One region of the Alkalibacillus sp. S2W genome, then DNA from elsewhere that is predicted to be linked to it. Evidence: riboswitches for the same ligand, from Rfam matches in the RefSeq annotation. Region 1 holds a riboswitch; the other holds the start of a gene.

Region 1 (7,842 bases):
ATCGTGCATCAACAAATTAATCAGTCTGAAGCAACGACATCGAAAACAACGCCAATCTATCAAACGTCAGCCTTTACGTTTCACGACCTTGACCATATCGAACAGTATTATGAGGGCGAGGTTCCTTATCTATATACACGTGAAAATAATCCAAATACCGCGGAATTAGGCCAAACCATTGCCCAGCTTGAACAAGCTCCAGCAGGTGTCGCGTCCTCTTCTGGCATTTCAGCGATTATGGCCGGCATTTTATCCGTCATTCAAGCAGGCGAACACATTGTCGCGGCACAGGATCTATATGGCGGCACGCAACAATTAATTACCAAACAATTATCAAGCTTAGGAATCGACTATACATTAGTCGACTTCAGCTCTTCTGATGCTATTGAAAAAGCAATTCAATCAAACACAAAATTATTAATAACAGAATCCATTACAAATCCATTTCTACGAGTCGAAAATTTAAAAATACTGGTAGAAATCGCGAAAAACCATAATCTAAAAACAATGGTCGACAATACATTCGCAACCCCATATCTATTAAATCCTTATACATCAGGAGTGGATCTAGTCGTACATAGTGCCACGAAATACATTGGTGGCCATAGTGATGTGACATCAGGTGTCTTAGTAGGACATAACGATTTAATCGCTCTTGCTAATAAAAAAGTTGTCGGGCTAGGCATGAATTTAAGTCCTTTTGAGGCGTGGTTAACAGAACGCGGGGCAAAAACGCTGGCTTTACGTATGCGTGAGCAATCAGCCAATGCTAAACAAGTGGCGACGCATCTCGAGGAAAATGATAGTGTGAAGCAAGTCTATTATCCTGAAAATGTTTCAACTCGTGGCAATGGTGCGATCGTCACAATTGAATTAGCTCACAACCTCGATGTAGCGACATTTTTTAAATCACTTGGTTGGATTAAAATTGCTCCAACATTAGCTGGTGTGGAAACAACTGTGTCCTACCCGAGCAAAACATCACATCGAGCTTTAACAGAAGAAGAACGCGAAAATCTTGGCATTAATGATTACGTCGTTCGTATTTCAATCGGTATTGAAGAAGGCGATGATATCGTTAGTCAATTAAATGAAGCGATTGCGAATGCTACAACAACTTAAGTATTAACCAATTCGTCCACTCTCTTCGCTTTATAAATAACAAACTAAAACGCTCAGAAAATATTCTGAGCGTTTTTTATGTAATCATTATTTTCCATATACAATGACAGTACCCGTTACTTGAACAAGGGTTATTCCAGTATTCAGATCACCTTTACAAATTGTGTATTCTGATCATTTCTCCTATATTATAGCCTAACCAAGCACCCATAAACGGAAAAGCATCGATAGGAAAGTTAAAGATTGCAGTTTCATAATCCTCAACAAACGTCAAAACTGTAACAATGACACTTAACAGACTCATGAAAACAAGTTCGATTATTTTCCTTCTCCTCCAACGTTTCTCTCCTAATTGAGTTCTATCAAACTCCTGCACCCGCCTATTTGTCTTTGTACCAACAAACTTTCCTGTCGTTAGGATGTACAAAGTGACAGCTACTATTAGCCATAATAATACACAAAACATTCCATAAAGGACGAATATATTTCCGTTCTCAGCAAAATAACCGATCAGCACGAATAACAACAGCATCACAAGATTGCTTTGGATTAATTGCTTCGTTTTTAAATGTTTAACTTCTTCTATATCCCAATCTGTTTCCTCCATTTTATCCCCCCCTTTTTCAACTCAATAACTTGTTAAATACAACCACTCCAGAACATACTTTCACAATTTTTGTGACAATTTTAACATAATTTTCTTTTTATCTGAATTTATAAATTAAATACATAGGCGTGAGAACTGAATCGCACAGTTCAAAATATTTATTTCAACACTTGTAAAAAGCTATGTGATTACTGATAAGGCTATGTAAAACATTAATGAACAAGCAAATACTAAGAATACATAGATTTAAACTCTCCCTACTTTTGCACGACCATCACTGCCAAATTGATTGTTGTTTATGATGCTAGTTTTACAGTTGGAAAATGCCTTTAAACAAAGCACAAAGTTTATAAACAACCAAATATTTGGCATTAATGTTTTGTATTACAAGTTGATATAGATATAATGTAAATATATTCTAAATAACAAGTTATTTCTGTTTTATTTATATACTTGGTATTGCAAGTTATTGAGCGATGGGAACAGTTAAATTGCAGTGTAAACAAAGTGCTTAAAGGAAAGGGGATGGAAATATGATTTCAAAAGAAGGCGAACGTTTTATAGAAAAAATGCGTAGTTATTTAATTTCTAAAGGAAAGACCGATGCAGAAATCGAGGGATTATTGGAAACGGCAAAGGTGCATTTAATCGAAGGTGAGAAAGACGGCAAGTCAGTTGAAGATATTTTGGGTAAATCTCCTGAAACATATGCTAAAGCACTCGATTCTGTCATGACCGTATCAACAAAAGAAGATACCAAACATTTAATAAATTTTATAATAGTCATATTTTCACTAGTCTTTATTAACAATCTTTTAAATGATCCACTTAATGTATCACTTTTAGAATTAATTGGCTTCCCATCCATGTTCATTTTGTGGATTGTAGTTACTATTCTTGGTTTAAGAGTTGACCTTTCAGAATTAAATATAAAGAATTGGGTTTCTTTGTTTCTACTTGCGATGGTACCAAGTTCTGTGACAGTGGGCGTTTTATATTTTAGAAGTTTCTATGACCCTACGATATTCACATTAGACGGGGCACCAAGGTATATATTAGCTGCTATTGTCGCCATCCCCATGCTCATAAGTGTTTTCAGCTTGATTAAATACTATAGAAGTTTGAATCTTACCATTAAAAAGCGCTCATAAAAGTATCTGAGCGCTTAAGTTTACTATTTATTAGGTTATTTCTTCTAAATGTGATTGAGCCCAAAGGATTCCTTTTTATATCAAGCCCATTTTTTTCAAACCTTGCTCAATACCATCTTGATCAGCATCAGGCGTTATATATGATGCGGTTTCTTTCGCGCGGTCGTGACCGTCCTCCATGGCAAAACTGTGCTTGAATTGCGCTAACATTTCTAAGTCATTCAAGGAATCACCAAAGACAACGACGCGATCTTCTGGTAATTCAACTTGCTTTAGCACATGTTGGATCCCTTCTGCTTTTGATCCGCCTTGAGGAATCACATCAACTGAATAAGGGTGCCAACGGAGAAAATCAAACTCAGGGTATGCCGCTTCATACTCTTGCTCTTCTCCCGCTTTACAAAACAGTAACCCTTGATAAATATCACGTTCTTTATACGTCGGGTCGTAATCAGCTATTTGGCCAAGTTTCAATGTCGCAATCGCCTCAGACACATAACTACTCGATTGAACATTGGCTTTCATATCTTCTTGGTCGAGGTAAACTATTGGATGATCGTTAGTATTTGCTTGGTTCACCATACGTTCTAAACTTTCAGGTTTAAGTGGATTGCGGTAAATTGAGTCTCCATCTAACACTACATATTGCCCGTTAAAACTAATATATGTATCAATATTTAATTGATTCCTTACATGTTCATACATAAACGGAGCACGTCCAGTTGCAATCGCGACGATGTGCCCATTATTCTTTAACGTTTGGACCGCTTGTCGTGCTGATTCAGGTACACTTTTAGAACGATCAAGCAATGTCCCATCTAAGTCAAAAAAGACGATGTGTTGGTCCATCTTACTACCTCCTATTTCCTTCTACTGTCATCTAATCATTCAAAGTTTAACATATTTCATTTATTCCATGCTCGCTTGTCATAAAAGCGTTAAGTTTTCAGGGAAATAACTTGTTTTAGTACGGGAACTTTGGTACAGTAAAATTACAACTTAAACGTTCTTATTTTAAACGAATTTAAAGTAAGGATAGAGGCGCAAACACCATAAGTACTTATGTTGAGGAGAGTGAGCTCTTGCGATGCATGAGGAAAGGGGGATTTGCCGAAGCTTGATGATCCTCACAATCATGAAGCTGGTTCTGCATTAAAGAAGTGCAGGGCTGTCATATAGGCGACTATATGGAGGGCTATCTGACTTAGGACATTTTGACGTTCTAAAGCAACAACGGGCCCAGTCGCTTCGTTGTTGCTTTTTTGGTCCTCCACACCTAGAAGGACAGGAAAAATATTAACAAAAGGTGTGTGATTAGATGAATTTCGGACAAGTATTAACAGCTATGGTAACCCCATTTGATCAACATGGTGATGTTGATTTTGATGCAACACGTTCATTGATTAATTATTTACTAAACAATGGTACTGACGGCTTGGTCGTAGCCGGTACGACAGGTGAATCACCGACATTAACACATGAAGAGAAATTACAGCTCTTCCGTTTTGTAACTGAAGAAGTTAATGGCCGCGTTCCCGTCATTGCCAATACAGGTTCTAATAATACGCGTGCTTCTATCCAGTTATCACAAGAAGCTGAATCCATTGGTGTCGATGCAGTCATGCTCGTGACACCTTACTACAACAAACCTTCTCAAGAAGGGATGTTCCAACACTTCAGCACAATCGCTGAAAGCATTGAAACACCTGTGATGCTTTATAATATCCCAGGACGTAGTGCCGTTGGAATGACAGCTGATACGATTGTTCGCTTATCACAAGTTGATAACATTGTTTCTATTAAAGAAGCGAGTGGTGATCTTGATCAAGTCACAACGATCATTAATCAGACTAGTGATGATTTCACGCTTTATACAGGTGAGGACAGCCAAACACTGCCTACATTCGCAGTTGGCGGGATTGGTGTTGTATCTGTTTCATCGCATATTCTCGGCAATGAAATGCAAGACATGTTAAACGCACATCGAAATGGTGATACTGCCTATGCGGCTAAAATGCATGGCTATATCATGCCATTTATGAACGCGATGTTCTCAGCACCAAGTCCAACTCCCGTTAAAGAAGCACTTAATCAAATCGGAGTACCTGTCGGAAGCGTCCGTCTCCCACTCATTCCATTGAATGATACCGAGCGCGCTGCTTTAACCCCAATGATCCAGAGCTACACAACAAGTCAAGACGTTGGCTAATATAATAGACCAGCTGAAGTTTAAACTTTAGCTGGTCTACTTTTTTGTTTATTGTTAAACTAATATAAAATTGTTGCCGCTAGGAGGATCACTTTGGTTGTCACATATATTCTTATCGCAATAGCTATTTTCATCGTTTTAACCGAAACGGTAAAAATGATTGTGCGTCGAACTTTAGGTGTTTCTAAAAGAAAAATAAAACCGTTTCGACCTTATCGAATAAATGACAGGCACGGATCAATCATTATATGGATACGGTTAACAGCTGCTTTTATAGGTTTGTTTGTGTTTCCGTTAGCTAGTCTACTCTCAAATATACATTTTTTATATTATTTCATCAGTTTAATTGTAACTTATAGTATTATCGAATTACTTACAACAGCTCATTTCGAATATTGGCACTCTAACACGCCACGACGAGCATTCGTTACATTAAGTGAAGCTGGCATGATATTATTAGCTGGCATTTTGTTCTTTGTTTTCAATGTCCCTGAATCACTTGCAGAGTATAAGGATTAACGATCCATTAATGGGTGAATTTAATAATTGTTTTTGCCGTCTCGTTTAACTTGATACATAGCCGTGTCAGCTAGTTGCAATAAAAGATCACCATATTCGCCATCATCTGGATAAATACTCACACCAATACTCGGCGTCATTTGAAGCTCTGTTTCACCCAAATCAAACGGGGCATCAAACTGACTCAAAATCTCACCCACTAAGTGATCGACATCATTTTCTAATCGAGGTACTAATACAATAAATTCATCACCACCTAAACGATAAAGTATCCCTTGATCTCCTCGAAGCCCTTGAGTGAGCCGTTTAACGACACGCTGTAACAATGCATCTCCAATTTGATGACCGAAATCATCATTAACGGGTTTAAAATTGTCTAAATCGATCATAATTAAACCCATTCGCTCACCTTTTTGCTCAGCCTGCTTCACCAACTGGGTTAAATCTTTATTGAACTTCGAACGGTTCCGTAATCCTGTTAGATAATCATGGTAAGCTAGATACTGATATTGGGCTACTAATCTTAATTTTTGTCTGATTAAGAAGATATTACGAATAATCGTGATGACAAGAATAAATGCCAGTCCTAAACTCAGACTATTTAACTCCCAACCATAACTATAAAAAACAAACATTATCAGAATAAAGATGACGACGTAAGATAGAATTTCTTGTTGTAACGAGAACTGATGACCATGCTGAGATAAGTGAACGCCTTCATGGTCGCGAGCGTAAAATCCAGAAACACCGATCAAAACAACTCCCAATAACCACAAAGGTTGAATATAGATAGTCTCTATAAAACCTTCTAATGTCACAAAATAAAAGTAAAGTAAATCCCCTAAGATTAATATAAGCAATCCGAACATACTATACCACTTCACATTTTCCGTTTGCCACGTCAAATTAAGTAATATAAAAGCCGTAACCAGAATGCTCAAATCTAAAAGCGGATAAATGATCTCAATACTATCAAACCCAATTGACTGCTGACTCAAATCAAATAGAGGCATTATAATAAAATGTAAGCCCAATGCTAAAACAAAAGTCAAAAAGACTAAGATGTTAAAGACGAGCTGTTGACTTGTGTAGTAACTTGTTAGAATTAACAATTTATAAATCAATGCGATAAAAAAGACTAAATAACTGAATGCCCATAACCAATTAGTTGCGAGCGTGAATTGGTCAGTTGACTGTACCGTAAAACTGATCACGTCATAAAGGTTAGTTAAACCAAACAGCATCATGCCAAAGCTTAATAATAACCAAAAATACCGATTTTGCGTGGTAAGCAACCAATATTGGCGAAATAACCAAAAAGACACACCTATTGCAGCAATAGCGACGCTTATTGGTCCTATCATTTGTCTTACTGCTGAATCATCTAATAAACCAGCAATTAAAAGAAAGTAGATCCCTATCCACACAATGCTACCTATTAGGATTTTATGTTGTTTCAGCATGGTCATCCCTCATTGTAAACGATTTCATCGCACCAAATTCATAGTCCTATTTTACTATAACAATAAAATTCAAAATCCGCTAGTTATTTTTAAGGTGGTGATCTTTTTATCTTTGGATTCAATTCAACATTCAAGCCTCATATATGGTAGAATAGTTAAGATATGCATTATTTAACCAAAGGATGAACACTTATGCTTTCGATATCAGAAATACAAAAAGAGATCCCGTCTCATATATATTCACGCGGCTTAAACTATTACCATCAAGGAAACATCATCCATTTTAAACACAATCCCAAAGAAAATACTTATCATGCCTGGGTCTCAGGAAGTAAAATTTATCAAGTAAGAGCTGCAATAGAGAACAGCACAGTGAATTGTAGTTGTAACTGCCCTGCTTTTGAAGACAATCCTCCGTGCAAACATGTGGCCGCTGTTCTAATTAAGATGGCCAAAGATACAAACGCAAAAGAAGAAAGTCATGAATCTGACTATGAACAGTTTTTACGTCAGCGAGAACAACGAGCCAATCAAAAACGTGATTATTCGAGTGAATTGATCCAAGCGCTGTCCAATCGACCAACGACAAATAAACATCAACGAGAAACATTAAAAGTCGAATTCACGATACGGCATTTCCGCCAACTTAGATTTGATGATAAGTTATCGATTGAAATGAAGGTTGGAACAAATCGGTTGTATGTCGTTAAAAGTATGCGTAAATTCCTTGAGAGCTTAGACCGAGGAGAAGAACATGAATTCACGCCTAAC
Region 2 (7,842 bases), 1.4 Mb from region 1:
AGAATTGCATCATGATCTACCGAGACAATATCCATTTGCCCATCAACCAAATAATTTTCCAGATGACGAAGATCCAGAACACGATGATCAAGGGTGAATTCAATTAAAAATGACCGGATTAGCGGGCATCCGGTCATTTAACTATCTATTCGTTTTAAGACAAAGTAAGCACAACCAAAATTACAGTATTCGTACAAATAATCATCTAATGCTGAAATTTTCGTATCAAATGTCGCCTTTTGATTCTGATCATCATAAAAGCCTTTTAGTCGAAGTTGACCAAAGCCCCAATCACCGACTATGTAATCATATTTCGTTAAAATATCGCTAAAACGCTGTTCTATCACATCTTCTTGAAACCCTTCTCGGTAATCGTGAATGAGCTCATATTGTTGCCCTAATAATTCCATCTGAATCACCTCTATAACTATTAGTGTATCATATCAAACCTTCTTTTCGCTCTGATGATTTCAAAAAAGACGGAAACACTATTAATACTGATTAAGCAAAGGAGTATTTTACATGAAACGCCGTATCATAACTGGCTTATTCATTTTCATAGTCATCCTAACACCTAGTATTAGTTGGGCTGAAGACGAGTCCTTATCTGAAGAAAGATTGAATCTTTATCAAAAAACAGCTACCCTAACCCAAGTGCCGTGGAGCCTCATTGCGGCAATCGATCAATATGAACGGAATATCAATGATATTGATGAAGATCGAGTAACTGGAATTCAAATTGACCCCGATCAATGGTTTGGATTATTAGCTGTCGACGAAAACCCATCTCACTATGAAGCAACAATTCAAGCTTTTAATGGGATTGGCAAAGATGGTGATGGTGATCAATACGCAAATCCCCAAAATGACGAAGATGTCTTATTCACATTCGCCCATTGGCTAAATGAACAACTAGGTAAAGGCATATCTTATGAAAAAAGTTTAGCTCAATATTATGACCGTGAAAAAGCAGCTCAAATTATCAAACAATACCACGAATTATTTAATCATTATTCAACAATAGAATTAGATGAACACGCATTTCCAATTCCTTCTTATAACCAATATTCATACCGCTCTACATGGGGAGCTGGACGTGGTTATGGAGGTAGACGAATCCATGAAGGTACCGATTTATTCGCAAGTTATGGTACGCCTGTTCGCTCAACATCATATGGTATAGTTGAAATCAAAGGTTGGAATAAATACGGTGGCTGGCGAATTGGCATCCGAGATACAGACAATGTTTATCATTATTACGCTCATTTGAACGGATTCGAAGACGAATTAGAAGAAGGCGATATTGTTGAACCAGGTGATGTCATAGGTTATGTCGGCGCTTCAGGATATGGACCAGTTGGAACTTCGGGTAAATTCCCACCTCACCTTCATTATGGTATGTACCGAGATAATGGTGAAAATGAATGGGCATTTGACCCTTATCCACATTTAAAACGATGGGAAAAGCAATCCCAATAGTAAAGGGTGTGTCTGGATTAGACACACCCTTTTTATTATTGAGTTAACATACTAATTAAGTTTGTAATCAGAATGTATAAGATCCCTGCAGGAGCGACAATACGCAAGAACCAAATCCATAAGTTACCTAGAGTTGTATCTTGTAGACCTGTTTCACGTAGTGCCTCGACCTTGTTCCAGCCCCAACCAACAAATAGCGCAGTTACGAAACCACCTAACGCTAATGTGTATTGTGCAGTAAATTTGTCTAAGACATCTAAGAATGTAATCGTTGCGCCTTCTGTATTAAGGAACGCGAACAATTTCATTTCAGTTAAAGCTGGGACAGCACCTTGTGACAACGCTGATAGAAAACCAAATACTGTCACAATCGCACCAGCAATTAGAGTTGTTGGTTTACGTCCAGCATTGAAACGACGCATTGCCCAAGAAACACAAACTTCCAGTAGTGAAATCGCAGATGATAAAGCTGCAATACCAACAAATAGGAAGAAGAAAATACCGAAAATCGTTCCACCTAAGCCCCATTGTCCGAATGCCTCAGGTAACGTCATGAATAATAAACCTGGACCTGCACCTGGTTCCATTCCGAATGAGAAAACAATTGGGAAAATCATAAGACCCGCGAACACAGCGAAGAACGTATCAAATACAACAACCGTTCCTGCTGCAGAAGGCAATCGAGAATCTTTTGGTAAGTAAGAAGCATACGTAATCATAGCACCCATACCTAGTGATAATGTAAAGAATGCCTGACCAACAGCTGCACCCCAAACATTAATATCACCTAAAGCATTAAAATCAGGTGAGAACATAAAACTAAGTGCTTCGCCTGCACCATCCATTGTCAAACCAAACACAGCTAAAATAATAACAAGAAGCGCTAGCATTGGCATAAATGTACGGTTGGCAATTTCGATCCCTTTCTTAATACCGAAATAAACAACACCAATGACAACAACCATAAATACGAACTGCCAAACAACTGGACCAACTGAACTAGCAATGAAATCACCGAAGAATCCTTCAAATCCACCAGGTTCGACATTACTTGCCGTGCCTGTAAGATAACTAAATAAATAGTAAAAGACCCAACCAGCAATAACACCGTAGAACGACAGGATTAATGTTCCTGATAAGACGCCTAGAAAACCGCCGATTTTACCAAATGATTTGGATTTGATGTTTTCAAATGAATTAATGGCGTCTGATTGTCCACGTCGACCAACTGTAAATTCAGCTAATAAAACAGGTAGACCAATTAAGGCGATACAAATAAAATAAGCAATTAAAAATGCGAACCCTCCGTTTTCCCCTAACATATAAGGGAAGCGCCAAATATTACCTAAGCCTACTGCTGAACCAACAGCTGCAAAAATAAAACCAAACCTTGTTGCAAACTGCTCTCTTCCTTGCATAATCATAATCCCCTTTCTATTATAATTCAGTACAACGATAAGTCGTTGTACTGGTTCTCACTTAAATATATTGATTATTTTGTTTTATTATAATTTTTTGACAACTTTTTTTCAAGACTTTTTGAAAAAGTTTCATTAGTCTTAGCAAAAAAGTCACAAAATTCAATCATTAAGTGAGCAACAACGTATACAAGCATACCAAATATCTAAATGTTTTGACAATATGATTCACAAAAAAAACTTTGATGCTTTGAAGTATGGAAGTTAATGCCAAAAAAACTCAGGCTGTTTATGACGTCAAACAGCCTGAGTTTCATGTGCTTTATTTATTTTTCAGCAATAAAACAATGCCTATTAAAATCGCAATCGTTACCACTAGACCTATGATCAATGAACTAGTTAAAGCAAATGCCAAATAGCCAAGAATTGTTGATGTTGCCGCAATTAAAGCATATGGAATTTGTGTCACTATATGATCGATGTGATTCGAGCCTGCGCCAGTTGATGACAGAACTGATGTATCAGAGATTGGTGAACAATGGTCTCCAAAGACTGAACCAGCTAGAACGGCTGATAATGCTGGGACTAATAATGTCGGATCTAATTCAACAGCCATTGAGCCTGCAATTGGCAACATTAAACCAAACGTACCCCATGAGGTGCCTGTCGCAAATGCAGTAACACCTGCAATTAAGAAAATCATGACTGGTAAATAGGCTGCATTCAGGCTTGCTTCCTCAACGATTCCTACTAAGTAATCGTCTGTTCCAATAGCTTCAATAATCGCAACAATCATCCAAGCTAAAATTAAAATATAGACAGCTGGAAGCATCGCCTTAATGCCCTCCCATGTAACAAGGAAAAAATTCGTTTTTTCACCTAGCTGCACCGCATATAAAATCATCGATAAGGCGACGGCAAGCGTACCACCTAATACAAGTGATAAATTCACATCAGTATTTGCAAAGATCGAAACCAGCGTTACACCATCTTCACTTCCTCGAATACCTGTAATAATCATCATGGTAATAGTTGTCACTAACAGGACTAATAGTGGCAGTAGTAGGTGATAAACACGTCCATGTCCATTTTCCTTCACGCCACCTTTTAAGTCGCCTGGTACATCAGGATTCTCTGGGTCGATTAATGTTCCAGATGCTTCTGCACGTTGCTCATGTTTTTTCATTGGGCCAATTTCAAGTTTAAAGAAAATAGCTAAAAAGACGAGCAAGACAGCTGCAATCGCATAAAAGTTATATGGAATCATTTGGACAAACGTCGTTAAAGCTGATAATTCGGTTAACTCATGTGTTGAAATGATCGTTGCAATAATTCCGATAATATAAGCTCCCCAACTTGAAATCGGTGTTAATACCGTAACAGGGGCTGACGTTGAATCGATTAAATAAGCTAACTTCGCGCGCGAAACGTTCTGACGATCTGTAATAGGACGGGAAACTTGACCGATCGTTAAACTATTAAAATAATCATCAATAAAAATGGCTACACCTAATAATGCAGTCGTATACTGTGAGCCTTTACGCGTTCGTACGCGATTAACGGCCCACTGACCGAATGCCTGGGCGCCTCCAGTCGCTGTTAAGAATGCGATTAAGATACCTAATAGTAATAAAAAGATGATGAGCTGTACACTCCAGATATCCCAAGCACCTTCAGCGTAAAACAAATTTTGGAATGAAAACCAAATTCGTTCTAATGTTGCTAATATGTCATAACTTTCCACCATGAGCGCACCCACAATAATACCAGCGCCAAGTGATAACAAGACTTTTCTTGTTACAAGCACGAGTAAAATCATGATAAAAGGTGGAAGCAATGACCAAAAAGTTTCTTCCATGATAATCCTCCTTAAAAAATGAATTCGAGAATGCCGTTCTATGATTTAACACAGTAGAATGTTAATGTTATACATCATAAAAAAAAGTAATGATAGAGAAATCTACCATTACTTTTAGAAGTCGGTTATTTCTCGATCAGTAGCTCCCCGTCTCTTGTACGAGAGTGTATTTCTTATTCAAAAATACACCAATACTTAAAGTCTGACACTCTAAGTACTTCGGCATTCAACCCTTTCACACATGGTCATTGTTGTCATCCTCCCACGTGTTACTGATGCTCAATGCTCCTCTACCTCATCGATTGATAAGGCCATATATTCAATTTCGCACAAAAATTACTATACCACGCTCATTTATTCTTGTAAATCCCTATATGGAATCGAAATATCTGGTGAATTTCCACCACCTTGATTATAAAATTCCGGCACCTCTCCTTGTATAACTCCAATCGATACTGGGACATGCGTTTCCACTGTTGTCGTTTTAGTCGCAAACGGAATAACAACTTGAACGTTAGCTTGAATAAAAATATCTAACTCAATCAATGCATTATTGATCCCGTATTCCGTTACTCTTCGCTCAACATCTGATTGCACGTCACCAATAATTCGAAAATTCACTGGTACTTGTGGCCCTAAGTTAGCCAATAACGCATTATTCGTTGCTTGACCAATTGGAATGCGTACAATAGCTCGGTGGTCCTCTACTGTATCTTCTTCTAAAACAACATCATGCTCTAAATCAAAATCCAAAGACTCTTCCGGTGTTATTTCACCCCGTTCAATTCTTTTTAAGAAATTTTGAACTCGAAACGTTGTATTACGTAGGACTCGGTTAATGACAACACTATTCCAATTCATTGATACAATATTTCCCGAATCATCTGTTTCAATATCTAATATCTCATCAGCTTCCAAATCATCGACAATCCGGCGGCTTACCGCTTCATTAATAGCTTCTCTCGCAAATTGATTCGTTTTAGTTTCTGCCATTTCGATCAAAGTGGGTTCGATCCCTCGATTAATCAACCACACAGATAAGAGGGTTGCTATAATGAACACTACAACGGTCATCATGAATATTTGCCCGAATGTCTTCGGTTTTCTCTTCGATCGTCGTATACCTCTGATTCGACGCAAGCCACCACCCCCTCTAATTAATTTATGCACAAAAGTTAGAGGGAATGTGCTTCCTTTATGAAGAGGTTAATGATAATAAGGCGTGCTTTCCTATCATGCCTTCATACCACCCATATTTCTCCTGAGCTGAAGTCGTTACTTTCTGTAATGGGGCATGAATTAATGCATCAACAGTACGAACACCCACTGCCCTTGCTGCAATAATTTCTCGATCTTTTAAATAATCGTTAAACAAATCAATATCTAATGCTCCGCACATGATATATCCAATATCATTCGAGATAATCAGTAAATTCGTTTTTGGCAGAGCCACATGTGTATACGTAAAAGGTTGATCATCAATCCAAATCGGTTCCACATGAATCAATGCCATCGACCTCCTTTTGTATACAATATGTCTTAAAACAAAAAGAAGTGTCTGTCTAACTTTTATACATTAGACAGACACTTGGTTAAGACATCACGCAAAAACTCTGGCATATAGTATTGTTTGTCATCCACTTCTGAAATCGATGGAATAAGCCATGGAAATGAGAATGTGTCAGCTGTTGCTAGTGTGTATTTTTTGTCAGGATCAACACGTTCTCCTGCTATACTGATCGTTTCTAGCAACTGACCATCTGCTCTATAGTGCAAGGTGACTTGGGAGTATACCATCTTCCCTAAGATTTCACCACGGAAGCCTAAGCCCTTAAGTTCATGGTTTTTAAAACGATCAGATTCAAATAATCTTACCGTTTCGATTAATTCCTGTCCCGTTAATGTCATTTTGCATGGATTCATCGGATGAGGACAACTTTCATGAATATGCTTTTTCGTAACAGGTCCTGATTCAAAGCCAGATAATAAAACACCTGAGTTAAGTGCTGCGACATCCGCATTCGTCCAGTTTCTTAATTCTTCAACGAATCTTTCCATAAGCTTCGTTGACTGGAACCAATCAATCGGATAGGGCTCAGAAAGGGATGTCACGACCTGATCTAAATATTGATTTGCTTGGTCATTCCATGCCTGAATTTGTTGTATGGTATCCTCATCTTGAGCATCTGAAATCGGTATGGCCTCGCCGGCTAAAGAAGTCACCTGTCCCATTTGATGATCAAAAGCAATATTAATATAGCCGTAGTGATAACCTTGCTTACCTACAGCATTAATGATCGTTCCGTGTTCTACTCTACCTTGATCAATTAAATGGTGGGTATGACCTCCAATAATAACATCGATCGGATATTGCTCAGCCATTTTTTCATCTTCATATAAACCTAGATGGGACAAAACAACCACTATGTCACATTGATGACGTAGCTCAGGTATGTAATGCTCTAAAATCATTTTAGGATCATCGACTGACCATCCTAATAATTCATAGAACTTACGAAATGGAGCTGTCACGCCCAGTATGCCAACTTTAGCACCTTGCTTTGACTTGATGATTTGATAGGGTTTTAACCATTCAGGTGCTTCCCGATTTTGAGGGTGCACATTAGCACAGGCCACTGCAAATGAAGCATCATCATACAAATAATATAAACGATCATTAGATAATGTGATGCCTTCATTATTTCCAAATGTAACGACATCATAGCCTGCTTCACTTAGCAATGAAACATTTGATTGACCCAGTGTCGCCTCCGTAATGGGATGTACACGGTCTAAATGGTCACCATTATCAAGTAATAAACTCGTTTCATCTTCTAACTCATGAATACCCCGATATTTTTTAATGCCAGCCATGATGTTCGGCCAATTATCGAAATAACTATGCAAATCACTCGTGAAATATATATGAATCTGTTCTTGCATACAGTGACGTCTCCTTCATCTACCAAGGTTACTGATATATATAGTTTAACACTAACTCGCTTTTCTTATATAGATTGAATAATTAATCTTATGCCGATTATAATCATGATAAAACGTAATATCCATTCAATTGTTTGACCGTTC

What was found. Region 1 has a riboswitch for lysine ahead of dapA (4-hydroxy-tetrahydrodipicolinate synthase). Riboswitches for the same ligand answer to the same signal wherever they lie in the genome.
Region 2: it holds a riboswitch for lysine, as region 1 does, so the genes downstream of both, ACKXGF_RS10905 (Na+/H+ antiporter NhaC family protein) here and dapA (4-hydroxy-tetrahydrodipicolinate synthase) in region 1, are expected to answer to the same signal.

Annotation. Positions count from the first base shown of each region.
Region 1 covers NZ_CP177234.1:637,590-645,431, reverse strand. Annotated here, with positions in the region: gene ACKXGF_RS03465 (trans-sulfuration enzyme family protein) at 1-1,122, shown strand, start outside; gene ACKXGF_RS03460 (hypothetical protein) at 1,277-1,729, opposite strand; gene ACKXGF_RS03455 (HAAS domain-containing protein) at 2,263-2,880, shown strand; gene ACKXGF_RS03450 (Cof-type HAD-IIB family hydrolase) at 2,956-3,729, opposite strand; lysine riboswitch at 3,909-4,086, shown strand; gene dapA (4-hydroxy-tetrahydrodipicolinate synthase) at 4,199-5,089, shown strand; gene ACKXGF_RS03440 (hypothetical protein) at 5,183-5,608, shown strand; gene ACKXGF_RS03435 (diguanylate cyclase domain-containing protein) at 5,629-7,071, opposite strand; gene ACKXGF_RS03430 (SNF2 helicase associated domain-containing protein) at 7,264-7,842, shown strand, end outside.
Region 2 covers NZ_CP177234.1:2,038,923-2,046,764, forward strand. Annotated here, with positions in the region: gene ACKXGF_RS10885 (cytosolic protein) at 1-97, shown strand, start outside; gene ACKXGF_RS10890 (YutD family protein) at 138-410, opposite strand; gene ACKXGF_RS10895 (M23 family metallopeptidase) at 523-1,479, shown strand; gene ACKXGF_RS10900 (sodium-dependent transporter) at 1,515-2,897, opposite strand; gene ACKXGF_RS10905 (Na+/H+ antiporter NhaC family protein) at 3,220-4,755, opposite strand; lysine riboswitch at 4,888-5,056, opposite strand; gene yunB (sporulation protein YunB) at 5,110-5,895, opposite strand; gene ACKXGF_RS10915 (YunC family protein) at 5,951-6,262, opposite strand; gene ACKXGF_RS10920 (bifunctional metallophosphatase/5'-nucleotidase) at 6,325-7,698, opposite strand; gene ACKXGF_RS10925 (sulfite exporter TauE/SafE family protein) at 7,764-7,842, opposite strand, start outside.